One region of the Limosilactobacillus urinaemulieris genome, then DNA from elsewhere that is predicted to be linked to it. Evidence: predicted binding sites of a transcription regulator. Region 1 holds the regulator's gene; each other region holds the start of a gene.
The links. The regulator HrcA, encoded in region 1, represses chaperone genes, less so after heat shock. The targets are predictions, from matches to a motif close to TTAGCACTCNNNNNNNNNGAGTGCTAA.
Positions count from the first base shown of each region.

Region 1 (4,458 bases):
TGACAAACGAAAGTAAAAGCCAAAGTCCTTTTCTCCGGCCTTTGGCTTTTAACAATTGTTTATTAACGGCTGATAGAATTACTTCTTGTCATCTGGGGTAACGTCCTTAAAGTCACCATCAACGGTCTTGCCATCATCGGAACCAGAATTATTATTGTTTCCGTTAGTGCCATTATTACCGGCATTACCTGTTTGACCGCCTTGAGCACCTTGGGCTTGTTGGTAAAGCTTTACGCTAAGATCTTGGATCACCTTATTTAATGCGTCCTTCTTAGCCTTCATATCATCTAAGTTGCCGCTTTCCTTAGCCTTCTTCAAGTCGTCACGAGCACTTTCGGCCTTCTTAATATCTTCTTCAGGAACCTTACCCTTAACTTCCTTCAAAGTCTTATCTACTTGGAAGAGTTCTTGGTCAACTTCATTCTTCAAGTCAACCTCTTCCTTCTTCTTCTTATCAGCTGCTGCGTGTTCTTCAGCATCCTTCTTCATTCGTTCAATTTCTTCATCACTTAAGCCAGAGTTAGACTTAATAGTAATGTTTTGCTTCTTATGAGTTCCTTGATCCTCGGCAGAAACGTTAACGATCCCGTTCTTATCGATATCAAAGGTAACCTTAATTTGAGGAACACCACGAGGAGCAGCTGGAATGTCAGTAAGTTGGAAGTTACCTAAAGTCTTGTTGTCAGCTGCCATTGGTCGTTCACCTTGAAGAACATGAATATCAACAGCAGATTGGTTATCAGCTGCAGTAGAGAAGATTTGGCTCTTGGATGTTGGAATAGTAGTATTCCGGTCAATCAACTTGGTGAAGACACCACCCATGGTTTCAATACCAAGTGAAAGTGGCGTAACATCAAGTAAAACAACATCCTTAACATCACCAGTAAGGACACCACCCTGGATAGCAGCACCAAGGGCAACCGCCTCGTCTGGGTTAATAGAGTGGTTAGGTTCTTTACCAGTCAATTCCTTAACCATTTCTTGAACAGCTGGAATACGAGTAGAACCACCATTAAGGATTACTTCATCAATATCATCAAAGGTTAAGTCGGCATCCTTCAAAGCATTCATAACTGGTTGCTTAGTCCGTTCAACCAAATCATTAGTTAATTGGTTAAATTGTGCCCGACTTAATGTCTTTTCAAGGTGTAGTGGACCATTTTCACCAGCAGAAATAAATGGCAAACTGATTTGAGCTTCTTGAACACCTGATAAGTCCTTCTTTGCCTTTTCAGCAGCATCCTTCAACCGTTGAAGAGCCATCTTATCCTTAGAAAGGTCAACACCGTTTTCTTCCTTGAAACCGTCAATTAACCAATCCATGATCTTCTTATCGAAGTCATCCCCACCAAGGTGAGTATCACCATTAGTAGAAAGAACTTGGAAGACACCATCGCCCAATTCAAGGATGGAAACATCAAAGGTCCCACCACCAAGGTCATAAACAAGGATCTTTTCATCCTTGTCTTTCTTATCAAGACCATAAGCAAGTGATGAAGCGGTTGGTTCGTTAATGATCCGCTTAACATCTAATCCGGCAATCTTACCAGCATCCTTAGTGGCTTGACGCTGAGCATCATTAAAGTATGCAGGAACAGTAATAACTGCTTGGCTAACTGTATCACCAATGTAATCTTCAGCGTACTTCTTCAAGTATTGAAGAATCATTGCAGAAATTTCTTGTGGAGTATACTTCTTACCATCAACCTCAACGGTATATCCGGCTTCACCCATATGACTCTTAATTGATGAAATAGTATTAGGGTTAGTAATTGCTTGACGCTTTGCTACTTCACCAACTTGAGTTTCACCATTCTTAAATGAAACTACAGATGGAGTTGTCCGACTTCCTTCTGGATTTGTAATAATCTTTGGCTCGTTACCTTCCATAACGGCAACGGCGGAATTAGTAGTACCTAAATCAATACCAATAATTTTGTTACTTGCCATTGTTTATTCCCTCTCTTATTTTTATTGTGCAACTACAACCATTGCGGGACGAAGAACCCGATCCTTTAATTGATAGCCGGCCTGGAGTACCTTCACCACTGTTTCGGCCTTCTGATCACCTTCCACCGGTACTGTTTGCACTGCCTGGTGAAGGGTCGGATCAAACGGCTTACCGTCTGCATCAATCTCAGTAATTCCGTGGTCCTTTAATGCACTGATTAAGTGGTCATGAACCATCTGGATCCCCTTCTTTAGCTGCTGACCATTTTCGTCATGAACTTCAATCGTCAGTGCCCGTTTAAGGTTATCCAAAACAGGTAAAACGGACTTGGCTAAATCTTGACCATCATACTTTAGTAGTTGAGCACGCTCTTTCTTAAAGTGGGTAGTCATATTCTGAATTTCTGCTTCAGCCCGCAAATACTTATCGTCCTTCTCATCTAATTGCTGTTGTAAATCTTTAACTTGACTTTCTAATTTTGTCACTTGAGTCTGTAACTCTTTAACATCAAACTGGTCGTTTTTTTCAGAAGCAGCATTTTTACTTTGGTGCTTTGCTTCCTTACCTGTTTGCTTTGCAGCTTTGTCTTCTGCCAATCGACTCGCCTCCTATGAATCGTAGTAATGACGGTAAAAGTTTAAAAGTCGTTTTGCTAGCTCCTGACGGAATGCATTCACTAAACCAATCGTCCGTGAATAAGGCATTCTTGTTGGACCTAGTACCGCAATAATGCCCTTACCATATTGGTCAACATCATAAGTTGCCGTGATCAAACTATAATTATCTAAGGCCTTATCTTTAGAAATCTCAGAACCAATTTTAACGTTTACCCCATCATCAGAAACATTTGAATCTAATAGATGCGACAATTGATCGTTATGGTCAAGCAAACTATACAGTGTCTGTAAGTCAACCGAATCATGCTTTTCTGAGAAATCTAAGAGATTTAACCGGCCGCCAACAAAGAATTGCTCACGTGCTGCCCTTGACACGACACTATCAAACAGATCCAAAAAGCCATCTGCACTTTGCATATAGTGCATCACCCGAAGCGGAATATCATCATTCAGTCGTTTCATCACGTTAGCTAATGGCTGCCCCACTAGCTGGTCATTAATCATCCGAATAACGGCCTGAAGAGCATCTGTATCGTAATTTCGTGGTAACGTAAATGCCTGACTTTCGACATCACCGCTATCAGTGACTAAAATGGCGATTACCTTTCGATTACCTAACGGAACAACCCGAAAGCCGCTCAACCGGACATCGGCTTGTTCGGGCTTCAGTGTAAAGGCTGTATAGGAAGTAAGATCAGATAAAATATCAGCCGAGTGCGAAATGATCTCATCAATCTTTTGAAAACTTGTTCCTAGTGAATTTTGGATTACTACTAAATCATTGTCAGTAATAACCTCTGGATCAAGCAAATGGTCAACATAATAACGGTAACCCTTTTTAGAAGGTACCCGTCCTGAAGATGAGTGCTCTTTGGTAACAAAACCAACTTCTTCAAGAACCCCCATTTCATTTCGAACCGTAGCAGAGCTCACCTTAAAAGGCAACTGTTCTGCCAGGTGTTTTGACCCAACAGGTTGACCTGTTGCGGTATATTGACGTACAATCGCTTGCAGGATCTTGTTTTGACGCTGTGTTAGCATTTGTATCACTTCCCCTTTTAGCACTCTATAGGGTTAAGTGCTAAACACATGTATAATATAACAATCTGAATAGTAAAAGTCAAGAAACGTCAAATAAAATCTAGGAGTTTTTTAATGAAACATAAGAAGCAACGATTTATTCAGCCAAGTGGTCCCGAAGATGCTATGCGAATTATTCAGAAGCTCTTCAATAGTTACAGGAACGCCCCCTTAACAAGGGAGCTGCTTGACTATCATAATAATTTGATTAATCGGTTACAGACTGATATTCACGATGCCGTAATAAAAGCTAATAACGAGCATCTCAGTAAAGATCTTGATGAAATGATAGAGATCATGCGTCGCTGGGTTTCAATTCGCCTATCGAACCGCCCGTTCAACGCTAAAATGCGCCACTTCAAGTTAGTTACGGACGGCGGCACAAAGTTTAAGCGCCATATTCATAAAATTAATCAATCAACCAATCATCGGGCAAGTCGTCATTGATAAAGGAAAAAGACCGGAAAAGCAAAATGCTTCTCTGGCCTTTTCTATAATTAACGGTTTCTCAACTTCCAAACTCAATTGAAAGAATTAAATTAATAGTTGTTGTATGTCAGGAGTAATTTTTTGTAAATTCTGGCGGGCTAACTGTTCATCCTGCCTCATCTGGACAACAAGTTCGTCAGCACCACTAAATTTCATTTCACCACGTTGATAATAAAACCACCGAACCCTGACTTCTTCACCGTATACCAGCTGATCAAAGTCAAAAAGGTATATTTCAACAGTAAGACTATTTTGATCACCAAAAGTAATGTTATGACCGACACTTGCCATCCCACCATACCATTTTTGACCAATCTGCAC
Region 1 is NZ_CAKOBX010000011.1:39,605-44,062, forward strand. Features, by position in the region: gene dnaK (molecular chaperone DnaK) at 79-1,950, opposite strand; gene grpE (nucleotide exchange factor GrpE) at 1,972-2,547, opposite strand; gene hrcA (heat-inducible transcriptional repressor HrcA) at 2,560-3,609, opposite strand; gene MR181_RS08095 (hypothetical protein) at 3,724-4,095, shown strand; gene ribF (riboflavin biosynthesis protein RibF) at 4,183-4,458, opposite strand, start outside.

Region 2 (4,458 bases), on a different contig from region 1:
AAACGTGAATGCTATGTGGCTGATCATCAAATTTTCCGGTTAATTCACCCTCATTTTTGATAAATTGGTAACCATCGAATTGCTTCTTTTCGACAGAATATTTTTCTCCGAGAAATCCCCGTAAAAGTTGGGGGACCACCAGATTTTCTCCAGTATCAATATTTGTGTAGTAGACCCAAATTGGGTTTCCTGTTTTGAACTTATCTTCCATCCTTTTCACCCCGTCAACTATATTTACTCTTTATTATAGCATTGATAAGGTGAAACCTCTGTGATGAACAAGTTAACAAACTGTAAAGATAGAAAGAAACTGGAAATTAACCCATTCAAGAGCCTGTTTGGATTTCCACGATTAGACTTTGGAAGTTCGGAGACTACTAGTAAATATTAAAGGCAGGGAAAAGTAAAATTTTTCCTGCCTCTTTTCATCAATAATTTAAATGTTATTTATCTGCATTTGGTGTAGCGACAACGGTAATGTTACCGTCTTTATCCAATTGTGCGGCAAGTTCGTGCGCGTCATTGTGATCAAGAACATAGTCAGCGATCCGATCTTCGATTTGTTCTTGAATTACCCGACGAAGAGGACGAGCCCCCATCTTTGGATCAAATCCTAGATCAACTAACTTCTCATCAACATCTTCAGGAACGGTGATTGATAAGTCACGGTCAGCTAACATCTTGTTAACATCACTGATCATCAGGTTAACAATCTTCATTAAGTTATCCTTGCTGAGGGCATTGAACTGAACGATGTCATCAAACCGGTTCAAGAATTCTGGCTTAAAGTAGTTGGTCAGTTTATCAATGATTGAGTGAGTACTTCCGGTTGACTCAGCACCAAAACCAACGCTAGCTTGAGCATCGCCAGTTCCAGCGTTAGAAGTCATAATAATAATCGTGTCCTTGAAACTAACGGTTCGACCTTGTGAATCAGTTAATCGACCATCGTCAAGAATTTGTAAGAACATGTGCATAACGTCAGGGTGAGCTTTTTCCACTTCGTCAAGCAAGATTAAGCTGTAAGGGTGACGACGAACTTGTTCAGTTAATTGACCAGCTTCTTCATAGCCCACATAACCTGGAGCCGCTCCGATAAGCTTTGAGGTAGATGTCTTGTCCATGTATTCTGACATGTCAAAACGGATCATTGAATCTTTAGAACCAAAAAGCTGGAGAGCAAGTTGCTTAGCTGTTTCAGTCTTCCCAACACCAGTAGGACCAACAAAGAGGAAACTACCAATTGGACGACCAGACTTGTTTAAACCAATCCGGTTTCGGCGAATTGCCCGAGCAATCTTATCAACCGCTTCAGTTTGACCAATGACATGTTCGTCAAGCTTCTTATCAAGATCCCGAAGTTGGTTTTCTTCTTGCTTCTGCAGATCACCGACAGGAATATTAGTTTTTTCTTCAACAATATCCTGCATATCCTTAACGGTTACCGTTGCGGACTCTTCAGAATGATTTTCTTCTGCTTCTTTTTTAGCCTTTTCAAGCTTGCTTACCTGATCACGATAAAAGGCGGCCTTTTCGTAGTCTTGATTATCTGCTGCTTGTTGCTTGTGAGCTTCAGCAGTGTGAATTTCATTTTCAATTGCATTTGGATCAACATTCTTCAATGTTAGATTCTTCCGTGAACCAGCTTCATCCATCAGGTCAATTGCCTTGTCGGGAAGGAACCGTTCCTGGATGTAGCGGTCAGAAAGTTTAGCGGCCGCAATGATTGCATCGTCGGTGTACTTAACATGGTGATAATCTTGATACCGCCCTTTAATTCCGTTAAGGATCCGAATTGTTTCTTCAACTGAAGGTTCGTTAACTTCAACTGGTTGGAAACGCCGTGCAAGGGCGGCATCTTTTTCAATCTTCCGGTATTCATTAAGAGTAGTTGCGCCAAGAAGTTGGAAGTCACCACGCGCAAGGGCAGGCTTTAGAACATTTCCGGCATCCATGCCGCCTTCAGCATTTCCGGCACCCATGATTTCGTGAATTTCATCAATGAAGAGAATAATGTTCTTGTTCTTCCGGACTTCTGCCATTAATTGTTGCATTCGCTTTTCAAATTGTCCCCGGATACCGGTTCCTTGAACAAGGGAAACAACATCGAGTCGGATAATTTCCTTGTTAGCAAGTTTTTCTGGTACTTCACCGGAAACAATTGCGGTAGCTAAACCTTCAACGACAGCAGTCTTCCCAACACCGGCTTCACCGATTAAGACCGGGTTGTTCTTAGTTCGTCGATTAAGGATTTCAATAACCCGCTTGATTTCATTATCACGACCAATAACTGGATCAATTTTTCCTTGGCGAGCAAGATCAGTTAAGTTAATACCGTACTGACCGAGAATTCCCTTACCACGACCGCCGTTACCGCCTTGTCGTTGGTTTTGACCGCTAAAAGCAGCACCGTTGCCAGCGGCTTGTTGGCTTTGCATATTATTCATGGCATTCATGAAGTCTTCGAGGCTTCCAAAACCGAAATTATTCATTCCGTTACCTCCATTCATCATATTTGTTTGCATATTTTGTAATTTTTGGTAGCAATTTTGACATAAATCGAGTTGAACTCGTTGGCCATTAAGGTTCATTTGTAAATGGATCGTTGCAGGATTCTGATGACAATTTTGACAAAGCACCGTAAAAATACCCCCTTAATAAAATAGATCCGACCATCGAAAAGGAAATTATTATCTTTGACCTTTCCTGACCATTGGTGTTAATTATACTTACTTTTTGTTTGACTGCAAGTTAAATGAATCAGTTTAAGAAAAAATTAGTCAAACTTTCTATTAAATTTTAGCACTCTTGATTGATGAATGCTAAAATAAGGGTGATGAAAAAGTCAGGGATCCTTTAATGAGGTGGTTAAATGACAGAAAGAGATTATCAACAAGAACTTGATGACTTGCATTCGGGAAAGACTAGTCATTTTGATATTACTCCAGAGGAATTTCAAGCGTTTCAGCCGATTTTTCATGGTTACCAATACCGGACACAAATTGAAGCAGAAGCCCATCGTGGGGGAACGCTTACATATCGATTAAAAAAGCGATAACCAATCGTTGAGAGAACTTGTAATTGAAGTTTACAATTGCTAAAATAAAAGCAATGAAATTATCAGGGCTTGGCCACTGACAATTTGCTAATATGCTCGAAGGAGAATGATTAATTATGGAAAAACGTGATTTTACAATTACATCTGAGACAGGTATTCACGCTCGTCCAGCAACTATCCTGGTTCAAGCAGCTTCTAAGTATAACTCTGATGTTACCCTTTCATACGAAGGTAAGAGTGTTAACTTGAAGTCCATCATGGGTGTTATGTCACTCGGTGTTGGTCAAAATGCTTCAGTTACCATTACTGCTAAGGGTGACGACGAAAAGGAAGCTTTGGATGCCGTTGCTGAAACAATGAAGAAGGAAGGCTTAACAGACTAATGTCCACACTTTTAAATGGCTTGGCAGCGAGTAGTGGAATTGCAATTGCTCCTGCCTACCTGTTAGTGGGACCAGATTTATCTGTTAACCAACAATATTCAGCAAATGAGAATCATGAGGTCAAGCGGCTTCATGATTCTTTTGCTTTAACGCTGAATGAAGTTCAAACAATCCGTAAGCATGCTCATAAGTCACTTGGTAAAAGAGCAGCTGCGGTTGTTGATGATCAGCTGGCAATTTTGAACGATCGGTCCCTTCATGCTGAAATTATTGAAAAAGTTAAGCGTAAGCATTTCACTGCAGAATGGGCAATTAAAGAAACCGAGGATGAACAACTGAAGGTCCTTGAAAAAATGAATGATAATGACTATCTTTCATCAAGAGCAACGGCACTTAAAGACGTTACTAAAAGAATGCTTAGTCATTTAATGGGGGTTAAGCTTCCTAATCCAACTCTGTTAAGTCACCGGGCAATCTTTGTGGCACAAAATATTACCCCAACTGATACTGCTCAATTTGATCGGCGCTTTGTTGCGGGGTTAATTACTGATGACGGTGGTCGAACTTCTCATTTTACAATTATGAGCAAAACACTGTCATTACCAGCGGTTGTTGGGACTGAAAGTGCCACCGATATAATAAAAAATGGTGATTTACTAATCGTTGATGGGATTCATGGCAAGGTTATTGTCAATCCATCAGAAGAGGAGGTAGATCATTACCAGCGATTGGCTGCCCAATTTGATCGTGAACAACAAGAGTGGGGGACCTTAAAGGATGAACAGACTGTTAGTACTGATGGACGTCACTTTAAGGTTGTAGCTAATGTTGGAACACCAATTGATGTCTTCGATGCTCGGCAAACCGGGGCTGAAGGAATTGGTCTTGTTCGGAGTGAATTCTTATATGCAAGTGGTGATCAATTTCCCGGTGAAAAAGAGCAGGCACAGGCTTATAAACAATTCTTAACTGAGATGCCAGGACGACGAGTAGTGGTTCGGACACTTGATATTGGTG
Region 2 is NZ_CAKOBX010000015.1:4,900-9,357, reverse strand. Features, by position in the region: gene MR181_RS08640 (MucBP domain-containing protein) at 1-211, opposite strand, end outside; gene MR181_RS08635 (ATP-dependent Clp protease ATP-binding subunit) at 444-2,639, opposite strand; gene MR181_RS08630 (hypothetical protein) at 2,873-3,058, shown strand; gene MR181_RS08625 (phosphocarrier protein HPr) at 3,175-3,441, shown strand; gene ptsP (phosphoenolpyruvate--protein phosphotransferase) at 3,441-4,458, shown strand, end outside.
Region 2: a site for HrcA is predicted at 2,800-2,826, ahead of MR181_RS08635 (ATP-dependent Clp protease ATP-binding subunit). Genes of this name have one in related genera too.

Region 3 (4,458 bases), on a different contig from region 1:
ACCGAAAAAGCTAACGGTTCAAAAGCTCACGTGGAATGTGACACGATTATTATGGATGACCAATCATCATCAGATACAATTCCGATTAACGAAATTAATAACTCGGATGTTACGATGGAGCATGAGGCGAAGGTTTCAAAAATTTCTGAAGAAAAGCTCTATTATTTAATGAGTCGGGGAATTAGCGAACGAAAAGCGACGGAAATGATTATCATGGGCTTTGTAGAACCCTTTACGAAGAAACTGCCAATGGAGTACGCAGTTGAGCTAAATCGACTGATTAGTTTTGAAATGGAAGGTTCGATTGGCTAAGGGGGATTATCATGTTAGATAAAGAGAAATTAAGTCCTATTGAACAAGAGGTCCTTAAAAAATTGCAAACCGTGATTGATCCGGAATTGGGGATTGATTTAGTCAATCTGGGCCTTATCTACGGAATTGAGGTTAATGATCAACAATGTAAAATTACGATGACCTTAACAACGATGGGCTGTCCAATCAGTGATTTGCTTTATAAAATGATTAAGGAGGCTGTTCTCCAAGTAGCAGAGATTACGAAATGTGAGATTAACCTTGTCTGGGAGCCAACTTGGACTCCAGAAAAAATGAGCCGTTTTGCACGAATAGCATTAGGTGTTCGGTATTAAGGGTAAAGGAGAATTAACCTGGTTCGAAGATAGCTTTTGGATTTTAAAAACAACCTAAGATTAGTTCAGAACGAACTAATTTTAGGTTGCTTTGTTTTTATCTAGATTGGAGACTATCTAAATTGTTGCTAAGGGTTCTTTAGTTTGGGGTTTTGGAAAGGCCTTTGCGAGTGCTTCAAGTTCATCGGTAGAGAAACTAATATTTAATGCTTCAACATTTTCTCTTGCATGGACGGGACTAGCTGCCTTGGGAATTGCTAGGGTATGTTGATCACGAATTACCCAGGCTAACATTATTTGGTAGACAGTTACTTGATGATTAGCGGCCAATTCTTTTAGTAAGGGATTGGTTGTTAAATTGCCGCTTAATCGATCTCCCTGAGAAAGTGGGGAATAAGCGATTAGTGGTAAGTTATTAGCCCGCATGAGCGGAAGAAGATCATATTCAATTCCCCGTTGATCAAGGTTATACAGATCTTCATTAGCAACGCATTCTCGACCATGAGGAAGTGCCCATAATTCTTCCAAATCAGCAACATCAAAATTTGAAACGCCCCAGTGACGAATCTTTCCCTTAATTTGCATCTTAACTAGTTCATCTACCGTTTCTGCAAGGGGAATTCCGCCTCGCCAGTGAAGTAGGTAAAGATCAAAATAATCAGTTTGCATTAGCTTAAGACTCCGATCAAGGCTTTTTTCCAATCGTTGATGACCAGCATTCTGGGGCAGTACCTTATCGATGAGATAAAGCTTTGACCGGTCAAATGATTTAATTGCCTCACTGGTAAGCTTTTCCGCCCGTCCTTGACCATACATTTCGGCAGTATCAATTACGGTTGCTCCTGCATCAATTGCTACTTGAATTGCTTTTACCTCTTCAGCATGTTTGGCTGGCTTTTCACCAATATTCCACGTACCAACACCAACCGCTGGTACGGTTGTTTGGCCTAACCGTACTGTATCCATCAAATCCCTCCTTAAATTAACTACGATTTGATCCTACCATGCTTCGTTAATAAATACATCTAATTAATATATGATTATAAATTCATATGTCAAAATAAAAACAGGTCTTTCTTGGATTAATGGTAACAGCCTGTTGAGGACTATTACCAAGGTATTGGTCAAGAAAGGTGTAACTGTTTTTAGCACTCTTTAATCTTAAGTGCTAAAAATGGTTGCACTTTACCTAATGGTGGTTAAGATAAGAAGTGTAATCAAGATCAAGTTAACGGAAAGGAAGCTTTATTATGGCTAACGATTTAACACGTCGGAATAACTTTTTGGATAACATGATGAATATGCGGAACTTAATGAATGATGATTTCTTCTCTGACTTTACGCCAGTTGAAGATCATATGAAGACTGACATTGAAGAAAATGACAAGCAATATCAAGTAAAGATAGATATGCCAGGCTTTGACAAGAAAGACATTCACATTAGTTACACGAATAATATTTTAACCATTACAGGTCATCGTGATACAGTTGATGATGAGGCTGATAAGAACGGTCATATTCTTCATAGCGAACGGCGCTATGGTCAAATGAGTCGCCAATACCGCTTGCCAGATGTTGAACGAAAGAATATTACCGCTCATTACGAAAACGGTGTTCTTTCACTTGCCTTACCAAAGAAGCAAGCTGAAAGCGATGATGATACTCGGATCGAGATTGACTAGCTAATAGTTAAAGGTAAAAAAGAGGATCCTAGCATTCAAAGCAGAATGCTAGGATCCTTTTCATTTAGTTGAAAGCTTGAACAATTTTTAGAACACCGAAGATAATTAGGAAAACAGAAATAATCCAAACAACCGTTAAGGCAGAAACAACAGGACTAAAGAGGAGAATTGCTCCTAGAATAACCCCTAGAATGCTAAAGATAATGGTTAACCAGTAGTAACCACCACTGACACCTTTGAAAAGACGACCAACGGAAAATTCCATAATGGAATCCAAAATAAACCAGATAGCAAAAATAATTGCAATGTATAACGTGCCGAAGCCAGGATGGAAGATAAAGATGATTCCTAAGACGATGTTCAGTATACCAAGAACTACAATCCAGCCAGTGCCCTCACCGAGTGAACGAAGAAAGCGGCGCCGAATTGTTAGTTCGAAGATCCCATCAAAAAGGAAGACAACTCCAATAATAACAGACAATAAATGTAAGGTTTTATCTGGTCGGGAAAACGAAAGAAATCCTCCAAGAATAAAAAGAATTCCAATAAGTAGACTAAACCAGTCGAACCGCCGATGCGAAACATTATTCATAGCGCATAGCTCCTTTCTCTGATAAGTTAATCATACCGCAAAAAAAGAAATAATGGTTGTACTATATGTTGCCTCCAGAATGTTTGTAAGCAGAAAGAAAACCGATGAAAGATATAGGTGCTTCATCGGTCTCTAGTTTTTAAATATGTTCCTTGATACCATTCTTAAAATCCTTGTCGATCTCCTTAAGAATTGGTAGAAGGTAGTTAATATATTCATGATATGCTTCGATTGGCTTCATGTCCTTGCCATTAGCCTGGACTAAAGCAATAGCAATATCATGAGCCCTTTGTTCGTTTGAAATCATTATAATCACCTCATCAGTAATAGTTTACCAAACTTTTCTATGATAGGAAAAAGGGATGGATTATTTTATCAATAAATCCTCGATCAAGTAATTTTAGTCCATAAAAGCCAACTATTCCGCCAATGGTGTTGGTAATAATATCATCAATATCCGCTACTCGACCAATGTGGAAAAGAAAGTCACAGACAAATTGATTTCCCTCAATAAAGAAACTGAACAGAAAGCTGAGAGTAAGAATAGTGACAAACGAACTTTTGCGGTTGACCAGATATAATAAAATACCTAGCGGGATCGTCATGATGATATTTAATAACCATTCTAAATCTAACTGTTGAAAGGGAAGAAGATTGTATGGTACTCCGTGAAAATAGCGTAAATTACGGTTAGCAGAAATAAAACTAAAGGTAACTGGAGTCAGGCAAAGACGAAGGATGATAACAAAATAACATAGAAAAGCAAAAATTGTTAATCGTTTACTAAACTGCTGATAACGCGAAGAGGCATTAATTGCTAAAACAAGTGCAATAACAAAATAACCACAAAATGGAAACCAGTGTAACAAATTCATTCCCTCCTTTCATGAAAAAAGGTATACAATAAAATTTCGGATAAACTATTTACCATTATCAAATAAAACAATCTAAAAAGCGATAGTTTATTAGTGGTTTTTTACGAGAAATTAAATTTAAGGAGAATTGAACCATATTGGCACAAAATAAAATGAAGCGTAGCCTAAAAAGTCGCCATATTCAACTAATGGCACTTGGTGGCACCATCGGGACTGGACTATTTTTAGGATCAGGTCAAGCAATTCACTCTGCAGGTCCTGCAATATTATTAGCTTACATTATTACCGGAATTATCTGTTTTTGGATTATGCGGGCACTTGGTGAACTTTTAATGTCAGATCTTAATTACCGTTCATTTGTTGATGCAATTCGTGTTTACCTTGGCCCACGAGTAAGCTTTATTACGGGCTGGGCGTATTGGGCCTGTTGGATCGCATTAGCCATGGCAGAAATCACTGCAATTGGGATGTATTTTCAGCTATGGCTTCCTCACGTTCCTCAGTGGATACCGGGGTTATTAACATTAATTGTCCTTTTATGCATTAATTTAATTACTGTTAGTGCATTTGGTGAATTACAATTCTGGTTTGCATTAATTAAAATTTTGGCGATTGCGTTGCTGGTCCTTGTTGGGGTTGGTATGATGCTAGTTAGCTTTAAG
Region 3 is NZ_CAKOBX010000008.1:20,789-25,246, forward strand. Features, by position in the region: gene sufB (Fe-S cluster assembly protein SufB) at 1-312, shown strand, start outside; gene MR181_RS06440 (metal-sulfur cluster assembly factor) at 324-647, shown strand; gene MR181_RS06445 (aldo/keto reductase) at 765-1,613, opposite strand; gene MR181_RS06450 (Hsp20/alpha crystallin family protein) at 1,898-2,329, shown strand; gene MR181_RS06455 (HdeD family acid-resistance protein) at 2,394-2,921, opposite strand; gene MR181_RS06460 (hypothetical protein) at 3,061-3,228, opposite strand; gene MR181_RS06465 (VanZ family protein) at 3,266-3,790, opposite strand; gene MR181_RS06470 (amino acid permease) at 3,949-4,458, shown strand, end outside.
Region 3: a site for HrcA is predicted at 1,793-1,819, ahead of MR181_RS06450 (Hsp20/alpha crystallin family protein). Genes of this name have one in related genera too.